Regions from separate parts of the Paenibacillus sp. Y280 genome, predicted to be linked through region 3. Evidence: riboswitches for the same ligand, from Rfam matches in the RefSeq annotation. Region 3 holds a riboswitch; each other region holds the start of a gene.
What was found. Region 3 has a riboswitch for cyclic di-AMP ahead of AC1TPC_RS00350 (TrkH family potassium uptake protein). Riboswitches for the same ligand answer to the same signal wherever they lie in the genome.
Positions count from the first base shown of each region.

Region 1: linked by a shared signal. The riboswitch ahead of AC1TPC_RS22165 (ubiquitin-like domain-containing protein) and the one ahead of AC1TPC_RS00350 (TrkH family potassium uptake protein) in region 3 are both predicted to bind cyclic di-AMP.
Region 2: linked by a shared signal. The riboswitch ahead of AC1TPC_RS24240 (C40 family peptidase) and the one ahead of AC1TPC_RS00350 (TrkH family potassium uptake protein) in region 3 are both predicted to bind cyclic di-AMP.

Region 1 is NZ_JBXCIW010000023.1:9,013-13,307, forward strand. It holds gene AC1TPC_RS22155 (HD domain-containing protein) at 233-1,531, shown strand; gene AC1TPC_RS22160 (TatD family hydrolase) at 1,555-2,322, shown strand; cyclic di-AMP (ydaO/yuaA leader) riboswitch at 2,506-2,690, shown strand; gene AC1TPC_RS22165 (ubiquitin-like domain-containing protein) at 2,939-4,087, shown strand; gene rnmV (ribonuclease M5) at 4,212-4,295, shown strand, end outside.
Region 2 is NZ_JBXCIW010000029.1:21,275-25,569, forward strand. It holds gene AC1TPC_RS24235 (FAD-binding domain-containing protein) at 67-1,410, opposite strand; gene AC1TPC_RS24240 (C40 family peptidase) at 1,545-2,021, opposite strand; cyclic di-AMP (ydaO/yuaA leader) riboswitch at 2,025-2,177, opposite strand; gene AC1TPC_RS24245 (hypothetical protein) at 2,576-3,160, opposite strand; gene AC1TPC_RS24250 (hypothetical protein) at 3,294-4,109, opposite strand; gene AC1TPC_RS24255 (M1 family metallopeptidase) at 4,137-4,295, opposite strand, start outside.
Region 3 is NZ_JBXCIW010000001.1:77,314-81,608, reverse strand. It holds gene AC1TPC_RS00355 (CPBP family intramembrane glutamic endopeptidase) at 1-1,531, opposite strand, end outside; cyclic di-AMP (ydaO/yuaA leader) riboswitch at 1,777-1,981, shown strand; gene AC1TPC_RS00350 (TrkH family potassium uptake protein) at 2,072-3,412, shown strand; gene AC1TPC_RS00345 (potassium channel family protein) at 3,425-4,093, shown strand.

The sequences.
Region 1 (4,295 bases), on a different contig from region 3:
CGACATAAATTTTGCTTTTTATGATTACTATAATACCAACGATTACCATAATAGTCAACCAATAAAATTGACTTTTATACTTCGATGGGTTAAGTATTTGACTATACACAAGGGTCATATTACTCTGTAATAGAATACAACAGCTTCGACATTTTGGAAACTGATTTACGACACAATTCGACAATAGTTTAACATTTTGTGTCGAAAATATGAACAAAGGAGATGAGAGACGATGAAGCAGCAGTTGACCGAAGAGAAGGTTTTTAAAGACCCTGTCCATCATTATATTTATGTGCAGGACCAGACCATTTGGGACTTGATTAATACGAAGGAGTTCCAGCGTTTGAGAAGAATACGCCAATTAGGAACCTCGTATTTGACCTTTCATGGCGCGGAACACAGCCGATTCTCGCATTCGCTGGGAGTCTATGAAATAACGCGTAAAATTATTTCTCAATTCGAGCGCAACGGCTATCCTGATTGGCCTGCCGAGGAGCGGCTGGTCTCGCTTTGTGCGGCTTTGCTGCATGATGTCGGTCACGGCCCGTTCTCCCACTCCTTAGAAGAAGTATTCGACACGGAACACGAAGAGTGGACCTGCAAAATTATTCTTGAGCATTCGGAAATCAATCATGTGCTGCGAGCTGTATCGGAAGATTTCCCTTCACAGGTTGCTGCAGTTATCCAGAAAACATATCCAAAGCCCATCGTTGTAAGCCTCATATCTAGCCAAATGGATGCTGATCGCATGGATTATTTGCTTAGAGATGCTTATTATACTGGCGTAAACTATGGAACCTTCGATTTAGAGCGCATATTACGCGTATTGCGACCTTATAAAGGGAAAATTGTAGTGAAAGAGAGCGGGATGCATGCCGTAGAGCATTATTTGATGTCTCGCTATCAAATGTATTGGCAGATTTACTTCCATCCAGTAACAAGAAGCTCTGAGATTATTTTACGTCAAATATTTCGTAGAGCACAGGAGCTTTATGTGGGTGGCTATACATTTGAATGGTTGCCGAACCCTCTTAAATGTCTGCTTCATAACAACATGACGGTGAATGATTATTTGAAACTGGATGAGGCGCTAGTTCAAACGGCTTTCACGCAATGGGCAGAGGAGCAGGATTCGCTGTTAAGCGATCTTTGCGATCGATTTATGAACCGTCATTTATATAAGTACATAACGATTGATAACCCTGATGATCAGCTTTTAAATGAGATTAGCGATTGCTTCTCTTCTATAGGAATGAATCCCGATTATCATATGGAAATTGACTTCCCGTTTGACCTGCCATACGACGTATATCGACCGGATAAAAAAGAAGGAGAAAAGAAAGAAAAAGCGCCGATTTTGTTGTTGGACGGTCAGGATGAAATAAGTGAAATATCTGCCAAATCCGACATCGTTCGTTCAATAACCGGATTGCATCAGGGGCAATATCATCTGTATTATCCGGAAGAGCCGCTCAAAAAAAATATTTCACAAATACCTGATTCATTAAAAAAATTATTTAAACTCGACTGAAGGAGCCTGACACTAACATGACATTGCTATTTGATACCCACACCCACTTAGACTCATATAAGTTCGATGAGGATCGCCACGAAGTTATTCAGCGCGCAAAGGATGCAGGCGTGCACATGCTCCTTAATATCGGCTTTAACCGCGAGACCATTCCAACGACGATAGCGCTTGCTGAGCAGTATGAATTTATTTATGCGGCTGTCGGCTGGCACCCGGTTGACAGCATTGACATGCTTCCGGAGGATTTGGAGTGGATAGAGCGTTTATGCGCGCATGAGAAGGTTGTTGCCATCGGTGAGATCGGTCTTGATTATCACTGGGATACCTCGCCCAAAGACGTTCAGCAGCGCGTATTTCGCGAGCAAATCCGTCTTGCCCGTAAAGTAGGCAAACCGATCATTATTCATAATCGTGACGCGCATGAGGATGTTATTCGAATTTTGCAGGAGGAAAATGCAGCCGAGGTTGGCGGGGTCATGCACTGCTTCTCCGGCAGCCCTGAAACCGCGAAGCAATGCCTCGATATGAACTTCTATATTTCGTTCGGGGGACCGGTCACTTTCCAAAATGCAAGGGTTCCCAAAGAGGTGCTCAAGCAGGTTCCGCTCGATAAAATTTTGATTGAAACCGATGCTCCGTATTTGGCTCCCCACCCCTTCAGAGGGAAGCGAAATGAGTCCTCTTATGTGGCACTAGTCGCACAGACGGCAGCCGAATTATTAGGCAAATCGGTAGAAGAAATAGGTGCGATTACGACCGAAAACGGTAAAAAATGTTTTGGTATTGTATAAAAACGAGAGAAACAGAGAGAATTTAAGACCTTTATCGCGTAAAAACTAATTTTTATAGCGATTATCGCTTAATTTTTCCGTCTTTATCCACCATTTTAGCTTAAATCGTCTTTTATCGTATCTTTACAATTCACCTCGTATGAGGTTATGATTCAACTCAGAGCATTACATTTTGTATTGGATTTCCAGTTTGCGCTTAATCTCCATCTGGAGAGCGGGGGAACCAAATACGGGTTTTATGTACCGTGTTTTGAATTCTTCAAGGGGTGAATTTCGGAACCTTTGCCATGAGCATTGCGTTTTCGAATAGGGCGTCTCTCTTGCCCGAATCCGTCAGCTAACCTCGTAAGCGTTCATAGAGAGTGATCAACCTCGTGCATCCATTTTTCTGTATCCCAGCGTAGTCATTTACCGGGAAGCCACGAAACAGATCCTCTGTCGACGGCTTCTTTTTATTTTCGAATAAACGGGAATTTGTCGACATAGGGATAAAAGATGGGGGTGGGAGGATCGATAGCAGTACTGGATTGCGTGCTTGCACGCCAATATACTATAGTCGCGTCAGTTGTATCATGCGTAACACTTGGCGGCGGGGCTATGAAGGAGGACCGATGAAGTGGGAATACTCCAGGTTAAGGACACCCATGGGAAACGATCATCCAGCATGTCTTTCGCATTGCGATGGAAGCGTGAAAACTTGCGTTTGATTCTTTTGAGTGCTACTATCTCAATCGCTATGACTTTCATGTTTTTGGTGTTGTTGTACGGAACGGCTGTCAAAAGCGTCTCCGTAGTAGTGAATGGACAAGAAACCGTTGTGGAAACGAAGCAATGGGTCCTGCAACGCCTACTGGATGAACAAGCTATCGCAATTGGACCACTTGATGAGGTGTCCATACCGCTTAATGCGGCAATAAAGGACGGAGATCGAATTGAGGTAACTCAAGCGATTCCGGTAATTGTGAAAGCTGATGGCAAGACCTCTACTGTATATACGACAGAGAGAACAGTGCAGGCAGCGATCGAGGAATTAAATATTCCAGTTCGTAATCATGATAAAGTAATGCCTCCGCTTAATACGGTAGTTGATTCGGAATTAACGGTAACGGTTGTACGGGTTGACACGAAGGTGTCTGAATCCGAGCGTGCCATGCCGTACTCTATCGTAAAGAAGAAAGATCCTACGCTGGAAGCGGGTAAGGAAAAGCTCGTGCAAACCGGCAAGGAAGGCCTTATTGTTGAACATATCGAGAAGCAGTACGAGGACGGAATTCTCACTTCGAAGAAGATGGTCAGCAAGGTTGTCGAGACCGCTGCGGTGGACCATGTTATCGCGATCGGAACGAAGAAGGCTGAGCCTAAAGTGACTGTGCTCTCAAACAAAAGCCCGAGTGTTGCCATGCTGACAAAGAGCGGTGTAACATTTAAGGCCAAAACCGTACTTAAGAACGTCACGCTGACTGCTTATTCTGCAGGTGTCGCTTCTACAGGTAAAGATTCGGATCATCCGGATTACGGAATTACGGCATCCGGTTCCCGTGTAAAAGAAGGACGGACCATAGCGGTTGATCCGAAGGTTATTCCGATCGGCTGGTGGGTTTATATTGAAGGCATCGGTTTCCGCCGGGCAGAGGATACGGGCAGCGCGGTGAAGGGCAAAAAAATCGACGTATACTTCGATAGCAACAAAACGGCAAATAAGTTTGGCAGGAAGAAAGGCTTTACCGTTTACGTGCTCGGGCCAAATAAACCTTCTTCAAGCTAATTGCAGGATTACCATCATCTTATCGTAATATTCAATTAAATATGCCATCATAAGGAGAGGCACTGCCTCTTCTTTTTGCATGTTTGCGGGCTTATAAGAGTTTATGTTGAAGGGAATGGTCTTGATGATCAAAGAGATCATTGTCGTTGAGGGTAAAGATGATACCGCAGCGATAAAACGGGCGGTTGAAGCGGACACTATAGAGACG
Region 2 (4,295 bases), on a different contig from region 3:
ATTAATAATTCAATATAAGGCATGCTTGTCTAAAACGATAGTCCGCTAAGGACGATGCAGCTCCAGCTATTTGAGTATGGTCTTGTACACCTCGATGGCTCGCGCGCGCGACGCCTTTAGATCCACGATGGCGCCGCTTTGCGGCTTATGAATCTCTTTGTCCGAGAGATGTGCGAGATGGGGCAGCCAGCGCCGGATGTAGCTGCCGCTAGGATCATGGGTGCGCGACTGCGTCTCGGGATTCATGATGCGGAAGTAAGGCGCTGCATCATAGCCTAGCGATGAGCACCACAGCCAGCCGCCGCGATTAAGCGCATTGTCATAGTCGCTTAAGTGAAGGCGGAAATGCTGCTCCCCAAGCGTAAACGGACAAAGCAGGTTTTTCGTTAGAAACATGGCCGTTACCATTCGCAGCCGATTCGGAAGATCCCCCGTGCGGTTCAGCTGCGTCATAGCCGCGTCGATGATCGGAATGCCAGTGGCAGCGGCAGACCATGCCGCAAGATAAGCATCAGAGAGCGGTGACAAGTTCGCCAGCTGCTCGTAACGGAAGAAATCTTCATGGTACATGGCCTGGTACAAGTAGAAATCACGCCAAGCCAGTTGACGGATCCATGCTTCGGCACCGGGCAAGCCCTGCGTAAGCTCGTAGGACTGACGCGCCGATATAGCGCCGGTGTTCAAGAAGCGAGCGAGCCCGCTAGTATGCTCCTCCGTGTAGATGTCCCGACTATCCGCATAAGAGGCGAGTCGCTCGCGTGCAAAGCGATCCAGCTTAGCTGACGATTTCTGTGAGCCTTCTACTCTCGTGCCGCCAAGCGAGTGTGAAATGGCATCCGGCAGCGCGAATTGCAGAGCGACCTTGGTGTTGATTTCGCTTAAGGTCGCGAGATCCTGAATCGTCGTCTCGCCCGCCTTGCTGTAGTACTCTTGCATATAGCTGCTCCACATGCGGTAGAAAGGCGTAAACACCTTGTAAGGCTCGGATCGCCGAGCATACGCAGGGAAAGCTTCCAAATCGGCCAGCGGCGCATCGGCAATCGATATCCAGCGGCGATTCATGGCTCGGACGGTTAGCTGAAGCCGCTCGTCGCGCCGGCGGGAGTAAGGCGTGTAGTCGGCATGGGCGATAACCTCATCTATCGGATGCGCCTCTAAGAGCGCTTCGGTAATCGAAGCGGGATCGCCATGCAGGACATGCAGCTCTTTCCCCGCCTTGGAATAGCTGTGCAGCAGGGAGGCGGCTTGCGCCATAAAATTACGGCCGCTGTGACTGTTTAATCTGCCTCCGTCCGTGAGGACAGGATCTATGATTAGCAAATGAATGCCCTGCGAATCCTTATTTCTCAAATAATCGAATGCGCGCAAATCTTCGGTACGCAAATCCTTGCGATGAATAAACAAATACATTGAGACTGCTCCTTCCCCTTAGCGGCGCAATAACAGCAAAGCCGCATGTCATTTGTCGCTTGAGGACAAACAACTGCGGCTTTGCTGAGTGAGTCTACCCGTGCAACTCTCATACAGAGAGGGAATAGGTTACTCTATTGTCCGTCGGCGTATGCTTGGAAAGAATCTGCATCCATAACACGACGAGCAGTTATAAAACGATTTTCATAATAAGAGGAGTTAAGTTTGTCTGTCACAACGCCTCTGCTAGAAGAGGAATGTGCAAACTTGCCATCTCCTATGTAAATGCCTACGTGGGATACCGTGCTGTTGTTTCCGCCAACAGTGTCGAAGAAAACTAGGTCTCCCGGAATAAGGTCCTCTTTAGCAACCTTATCGCCTGATTTTGCTTGCGAGCCGGATGTGCGTGGAAGCTCGATGCCCATTTTTTCGAACACATAGCTCGTAAATCCGGAGCAATCAAAGCCTTTCGACGACGTTCCGCCGCTTTTGTACGGTGAACCGATAAGATCATTGATGAAGCCGTTTAGTTTTGAGTCTGCGAAAGCGCTCCCAGCCTGGAAAGCGAGTACGAGAACGAGACCCAGTAGTAATGCGGTAACCTTTTTCAATTGTGAAACTCCTTCCAATGCCGACGAGGTTAGCTGTGGGGTTCGGTTGAAGGCTCCCTATGACTCCTCAGGCGCTGACAAATGTCAAACGTCGGAATCAATTCACCCAGAGTGGTTCCCCCGTTTTCCAAATAGGAAATTAGGCAGTTTTTTATTGCTCCTGAGAATTATTCGATTATTTTCATTGATCTCCTGCCTTTCCTGACTATTTCTAATAATTCTCATGTAACCTTTTGACTATTTGCTTCGTTTAACCGTTTATTGTGTAAAATAAACACTCATCACTAGTTCTTTCTAACTAAATGCAATGACTCAATTTCATTAATTATGTGGATCCGGTGTAAAATATACCGATTTGTCCCCTTGGTATCCTGTCTTAAAGACTATTCAATCATGCGGATAATGGCGGTATGATAGCATTTTGCGGAGAAAGATTAAAAAACTCTCATGCGAAGAATGACGAGTTAAAAAATTCAGTTTGCGGCATGAAAAAGGAGCCGTCCCTCAAGATCTATCATCTTGAAAGACAACTCCATCTACATGTAGACAAGCTATTATTTCGCAGTAATGATTTTTTCAGAGATGAGCTGCGGGCCTTCGTTCTTTTGCTCCATCCAGAACCGGAGCTTGTATTTGCCTGAGAACTTAAATTCATAGGAGACAAGCTTGGAGCTGAACCAGAAGGTATCCTTTTCGACAAACTCCTTGAAATCAACATCAGATTGGCTGCGGCCGTCAATGGTCGTTTCTTTATCGTTAGGATCGACAATCGTGACCTTGAATTCAGAGATGGCAACGTTCAAATTATCGATTTGCGCCTGCACCAAAAACTTCTGAACCGTACCTTTATCAACTTGCCCAAACATCGTCCGCTTCTCATTCATCAGAAACATATGAACATTGGGCTTCTGAATGACAAGCTTCTTATCGCTCCCCTTCCACTGCGTAAAAGCCTGCAGGGAATCGCTTAAGGAACGAATATTGATATAAACCTTATCATCGACTAATAAACCATCTTCAATGGATTGTTTATTATTAAAAAGCAGCGTTACTTTTTGTAACATTTTGTCTGCTGCAACCAATGAACCGCCCGATAAGAGCAAAACCATGGATAATAAAATCAGTTTTTTGCGCATCATTTATGTGTATCCTCCATTGTTCATTTACTTTCATCTATATATACAGAAATTGCATGATTTAGTTGCGGTCTATTTTGAAAATAAAAAAAGCCTCGTATCCACAATAATTTGTGGAGCCGAAGGCTTCTTCAGGTTAGGATTGTTTCGTCTGTAGACAATCGTACTGCGCGGCTATGGTCCATACCTTCACTACTGTTTTTACGAGGTAATAGCCTTGATGAAGGATGAGCGCGAACAAGCCGGCCCAGAGCATCGATAAGCTGGTGACAACGAGCCCGGCAGCTGCTCCGATCCCCCACATGATGAGTGAAATGGCTGCGAAGGAGATAAAGTTTCGAAGAGCCTTCCATAAGGAACGGAATACGCCTTCGCCCGATGTGGCGCCGAATTGCATAGCTAGAAACAGCAGATGCAGCACCGTACCCCACAGCAGCCACAGGCCGGCCCCAGGCAGCACCGCTCCCAGCAGCTCTGGAATGGAGCCGCTCTCCAGTAGCGCATCGAGGCCGCGCGGGAGCAGCCACCAAGCGGGAGCCAGCGATAAGACGGTTTCCATCCAGTACAGAAGCACAACAGGCTTCCAGTTTTTGCGAATGCCCTCAAGGAAGCGGGTTCCTCCGTCTAATCTCGTTTGATTCAGCGAGTAGAACAGACCGGCGTTAAACAAGGGAGTTAGCAGCATTCTAATAACCATGAGGCCGCCGAGGGTCCACACATACGGAGTGATCAGATCGGTCTTGAATAGCTGGAACTGGGCTTCGGTCAAGAAGAGCTGGGCAGCGGTGTCGGACGGATAGGAGCTCGGATACCGCCGCAGCAGCGGCGAGACGACCGAATCAATGAAGCGATAGAGGAAAAACCCCCATAGCAGCTGATACAAAAATAATAAAATAACGAGATAAAAATGTTTAACCGCGAGTTGCCAGCCTTGCTTCACATGTATCTTCATCGTTTATCGCTCCTTGAACGCAATTACTTACCAGCTCAGCGACCCGAGCAGCCCTTCGAGCAGCTTGACTGCGCCAATGCTCCACCTCGTGCGCTTATCCTCCGGCAGCTCGGCCTGCATATAGTTGTTGATGAGCTTATTGTCGAGTACGTTGCTGTGGCCCGGATCGATCATTGCCCATTTGAG
Region 3 (4,295 bases):
GCACCGAGAAGAAGATAGCCGAGACAATATTTGGCGCCGTTCCAATCGTAAGCAGCGATAAGCCGACCGCTACGCTGTTGAAGATCGCGTGGGTGAACATGGATGTAATCAAGCCGTATCTGACGAAAATAAAGCTGAAAACGAGCCCAATAATCATCAGCTCGATCAATCTTGTCGAGGATGGATAGAACGGATACATCACATGTCCAAGCGCCCAGAAGAAGGTTGGAAGCAGCGCAGCGGCAAACGTGTTTTTGAACCATCTGCGGAATAATCCAATGCCGAAGAAACGGAAGACAGCTTCCTCTGAAATGGCAGCCGCCCAAGCAAGCACCGGCATGAGCCATAATATGCCCATATTATAAGGAGACTGGGTGGCATCCGATGTGTCCCATGTGCCGATTGTCAGCCTTAAGGCGATAAAGATGACGGATTGCAGCGCGAATAGGATAATCGCGAATAAATAGGCGAGGCCTACGCTGCGCCATACATGGTCGCCGTAGCCTTTCTGTCCGAAGCGCGGCCATAAGTCGCGGCCCTGCGCCTTCCATAGGCCATCGCCAGCGATCAATGAAATATAAATGGCTCCGGCCATTGGGATGGTCAGAAGCACAGTCACGACTGCTGTAACGGCCGTTGTCGCACCAGCTAGGTCATTTTCACCCATCGAGGCTCGAATGCCGTCCAGCACATTCAGATTCATGATGATATAGGTGATAAAGTAAACGATGGTCAATATAATACCAAATTTGAAAGAGGTAAACTTTCGGTATAGCACGGCATAAATAATAGCCAAGACGAACAAGACAAAGCTCATGAAGAAGTAACCGAAGCCAGTAAGGAAACCAGCAATCCTGTCTTGATTCTTCACATAATTGATGTAATCATCCGGGGCGATAAATGCAGGCTTATATTTGGTTATGACGGTTCGACCATCAACGATTCGCGCATCAACATGAATCGTTAACTTCGCATCCTGTATGGCGTAGTCGGCTTTAGGCATGCCCTCCCAATCACCGTTTTCCAATATTCGATTACTTTGAAATTCAACCCCGCTGAAGCTTTGATTCGTCAGGAAAGCTTTCGCTTCCTTCGTTTTATCTGCATCAGAGAGTTCTTCACCGTCGATTTGCAAATTCCATGCTACAATTTTTTCGCTTTGCATATGTAAGTAAACGAAGCCGCCGCCGCCGCTAAATTTCAAATCAACCTGAAACGTATCGGTCGGGAAGCTGGGGTCATATTTGTCAGCATACGTTTTGGACAGCTTATTTTTGGAAAGATAGCCGTTCATTATTTTATCGGTTTGATGAACAGCTTTAGCCGATTTGACCTTTAGACCCGTCTGTTTCTCTGCGAAAGCGGTGGCGCGGCTCTCAGCGGTCGATTTCTCAATAACTTTTGTGTTTAGTTCGCCGGATGCAATGGAGGCAAACATGGGAACGATGTCAACGGCTGCATAAATAATAAAGCATGCAATCGCCGCCCATAGAAAACGTCTCCATTCATTAGGCTTGATAGAATCAATCATGGATTCACCTCAACTGTCTTTAAAATGAGTAGCATATGTCCATACATTAACACATTAATCCCTGATTTATCCAATGAAAATAAAGGTTTGCACACAAGAAACTGCGAAATAACGATGTCCAGCAAGCTTGAAGCTTGCTTCTTAATCCCAATGCCCGTATTTGGACTAATATCGTCCCTTTTGTCAAAAATATCACCTTTATATATGGACTGCTTTAGGATTATAATCGTTAACGTCATACAAATTGAATAGCACAGCCGAATTTCCTTAGGAAAACGGGGGAACCATAAAGCTGTCAAAATAGATGAACTAGCTGTTTGCATAGGCGGTTCTCATTTGGCGGCATGGGGTGAATTTTAGCGGTGGAGCTTGGGCTCTTGCCGCCGAATAGGGCTGCCTGTCCAGGCCCGAATCCGTCAGCTAACCTCGTAGGCGTCTTGGAACAGGACTCATCGCACAGAGCACTTGAGTTTCCAGTGCTTTTTTTTATGCTCAAAAACAAGTAATTATGATAAGACATACACAGAAGAAGGACAACGGATGAAGAGGGATTGGAATGTTCTCAAGTGGTCGCCTCCGCGCATATTGGTTTGCGGCTTCGCGCTTATTATATTGCTGGGTGCCGTATTATTATCCATGCCATTCGCATCGGCAAGCGGTGAGCGGCTGCCTTTCATCGATGCGCTGTTTACCGCGACCTCGGCGACATGCGTTACGGGGCTTGTCGTCGTGGATACGGGTACATATTTCTCCGTTCCTGGCCAGGTCGTATTGATGTGCTTATTCCAGCTAGGCGGACTGGGTTTTATGACGATGGCAACGCTGGTTGCGCTTGTACTGCGCAAGAAGATTTCACTTCGAGAGCGTCTTTTGCTGCAAGAGGCTATGAATCAGTCGAGCATGGAAGGTATCGTTCGGCTCATTAGGAGGGTCATCGTTTATTCACTGGCGATCGAATTCGTCGGATTCATCTTGTTTACCTTAAGGTTTGCATTCGATATGCCGCTTGGCAAAGCGTTGTTTTTCGGAGCGTTTCATGCCGTTTCCTTATTCAACAATGCGGGATTTGATATTTTTGGCGACTACAGAAGCTTAACGCTGTACGTATCTGATCCCATCGTCAATATCGCGGCAATGATGCTCATCATAACCGGCGGTTTAGGCTTTGTCGTCATGTCGGATTTGATGGAGTATCGCAAAAACCGCAGGCTGTCGCTGCACAGCAAGGTTGTCCTGTCCATGACGGGGACATTAATAGCAGTAGGAACAATCGTCATTTTTGTTTTCGAGTTTTCCAATACGAAGACGCTTGGCTCGTTGGACTGGGGCGGTAAGATTTTATCCTCCTTCTTCCAGTCGGTGACGCCGCGGACGGCGGGAGCCAATACGCTTGATTATACAGCTTTGCGACAAGCAACTATGTTTTTCACCATCATTCTGATGTTTATCGGGGCATCGCCGGGCTCGACAGGCGGCGGTATCAAGACCACGACCTTTACTACACTGATCGGAGCTGTTATTGCGATGATTCGCGGACGCGAGGATATTGTGATGTTCCGGCATCGGCTTGGCAAGGACAGGATTTTTAAGGCGCTAACGATTACATTAATCTCATTAGGTTTAGTTATTATTGTAACGATGATCTTGTCGATGACGGAGGATCATGCGTTCATTAAATTATTGTTTGAAGCCACCTCTGCGTTCGGTACGGTGGGGTTGTCGATTGGCGTTACTCCGGAGCTCAGCACAGTAGGAAAAATAGTCATTGCATTAACGATGTTTGCCGGACGGCTTGGACCTTTGACGCTAGCTTATGCGCTGGGGCCACGCACAGAAAAAGAATTGTACCGGTATCCTGAAGGCAAAATTACGATTGGATAGGGGAAGCTGCAAGTGGGGACGAAGAAAAAGCAATTTGTCATAATAGGGTTAGGTAGATTTGGATCAAGCTTAGGCCGCGAGCTAATCGAGCTCGGCAATGAGGTGCTTGGCATTGATAAGGACGAGGAGGCCGTTCAGGAAATGAGCGGTGTCCTCACTTATGCCGTAACTGCCGATTGTACGGATGAAGAAACGCTTCGTTCGCTCGGTGTACGCAACTTTGACTGCGGCGTCGTTGCAATTGGCGATGACATTCAAGCGAGTATTTTAACGACCATCTTGCTTAAGGATCTAGGTGTCAAGCAGGTTGTTGCGAAAGCAATGACGGAATTGCATGGCCGCGTGCTTGAGAAAATCGGCGTCGACCGCGTCGTTTATCCGGAGCGGGACATGGGCATTCGTGTTGCGCATCAGCTCGTTTCACCCAACCTGCTCGATTATATTGAGCTCTCCAAGGAATATACGATTGCCGAGCTTGCTGTACCTCATTGCTTGAACGGCAAGTCGCTGCATGACCTGAACCCGCGAGCAAGGTTCGGCTGCAGCATCGTTGCGATCAACAAGCCATCCGGCATCATTATTGCGCCAACGGCAACAGATGTGCTTGCTGAGCGCGATGTGATGGTTGTTATCGGAACAAACGCGCAAATCGAAGATTTTGAGGCAACTGTTATTCGTTAAGTTGTTATTAGGAATGGAATTGACATGCAGGTGGAAACCGCTGCGACGCCAATCATACATCACTTGCTAATATTGCTCATACTTATCGTTATAGCTGGGATGCTGGCGGGCCGTGCTTCTATAGTTTGCCTGACCGCAAGGCGGGATGGAACAAAAATGAGCTCGTATTTATGATGTGGGTAAGAGAAACGGGGGTTATTCC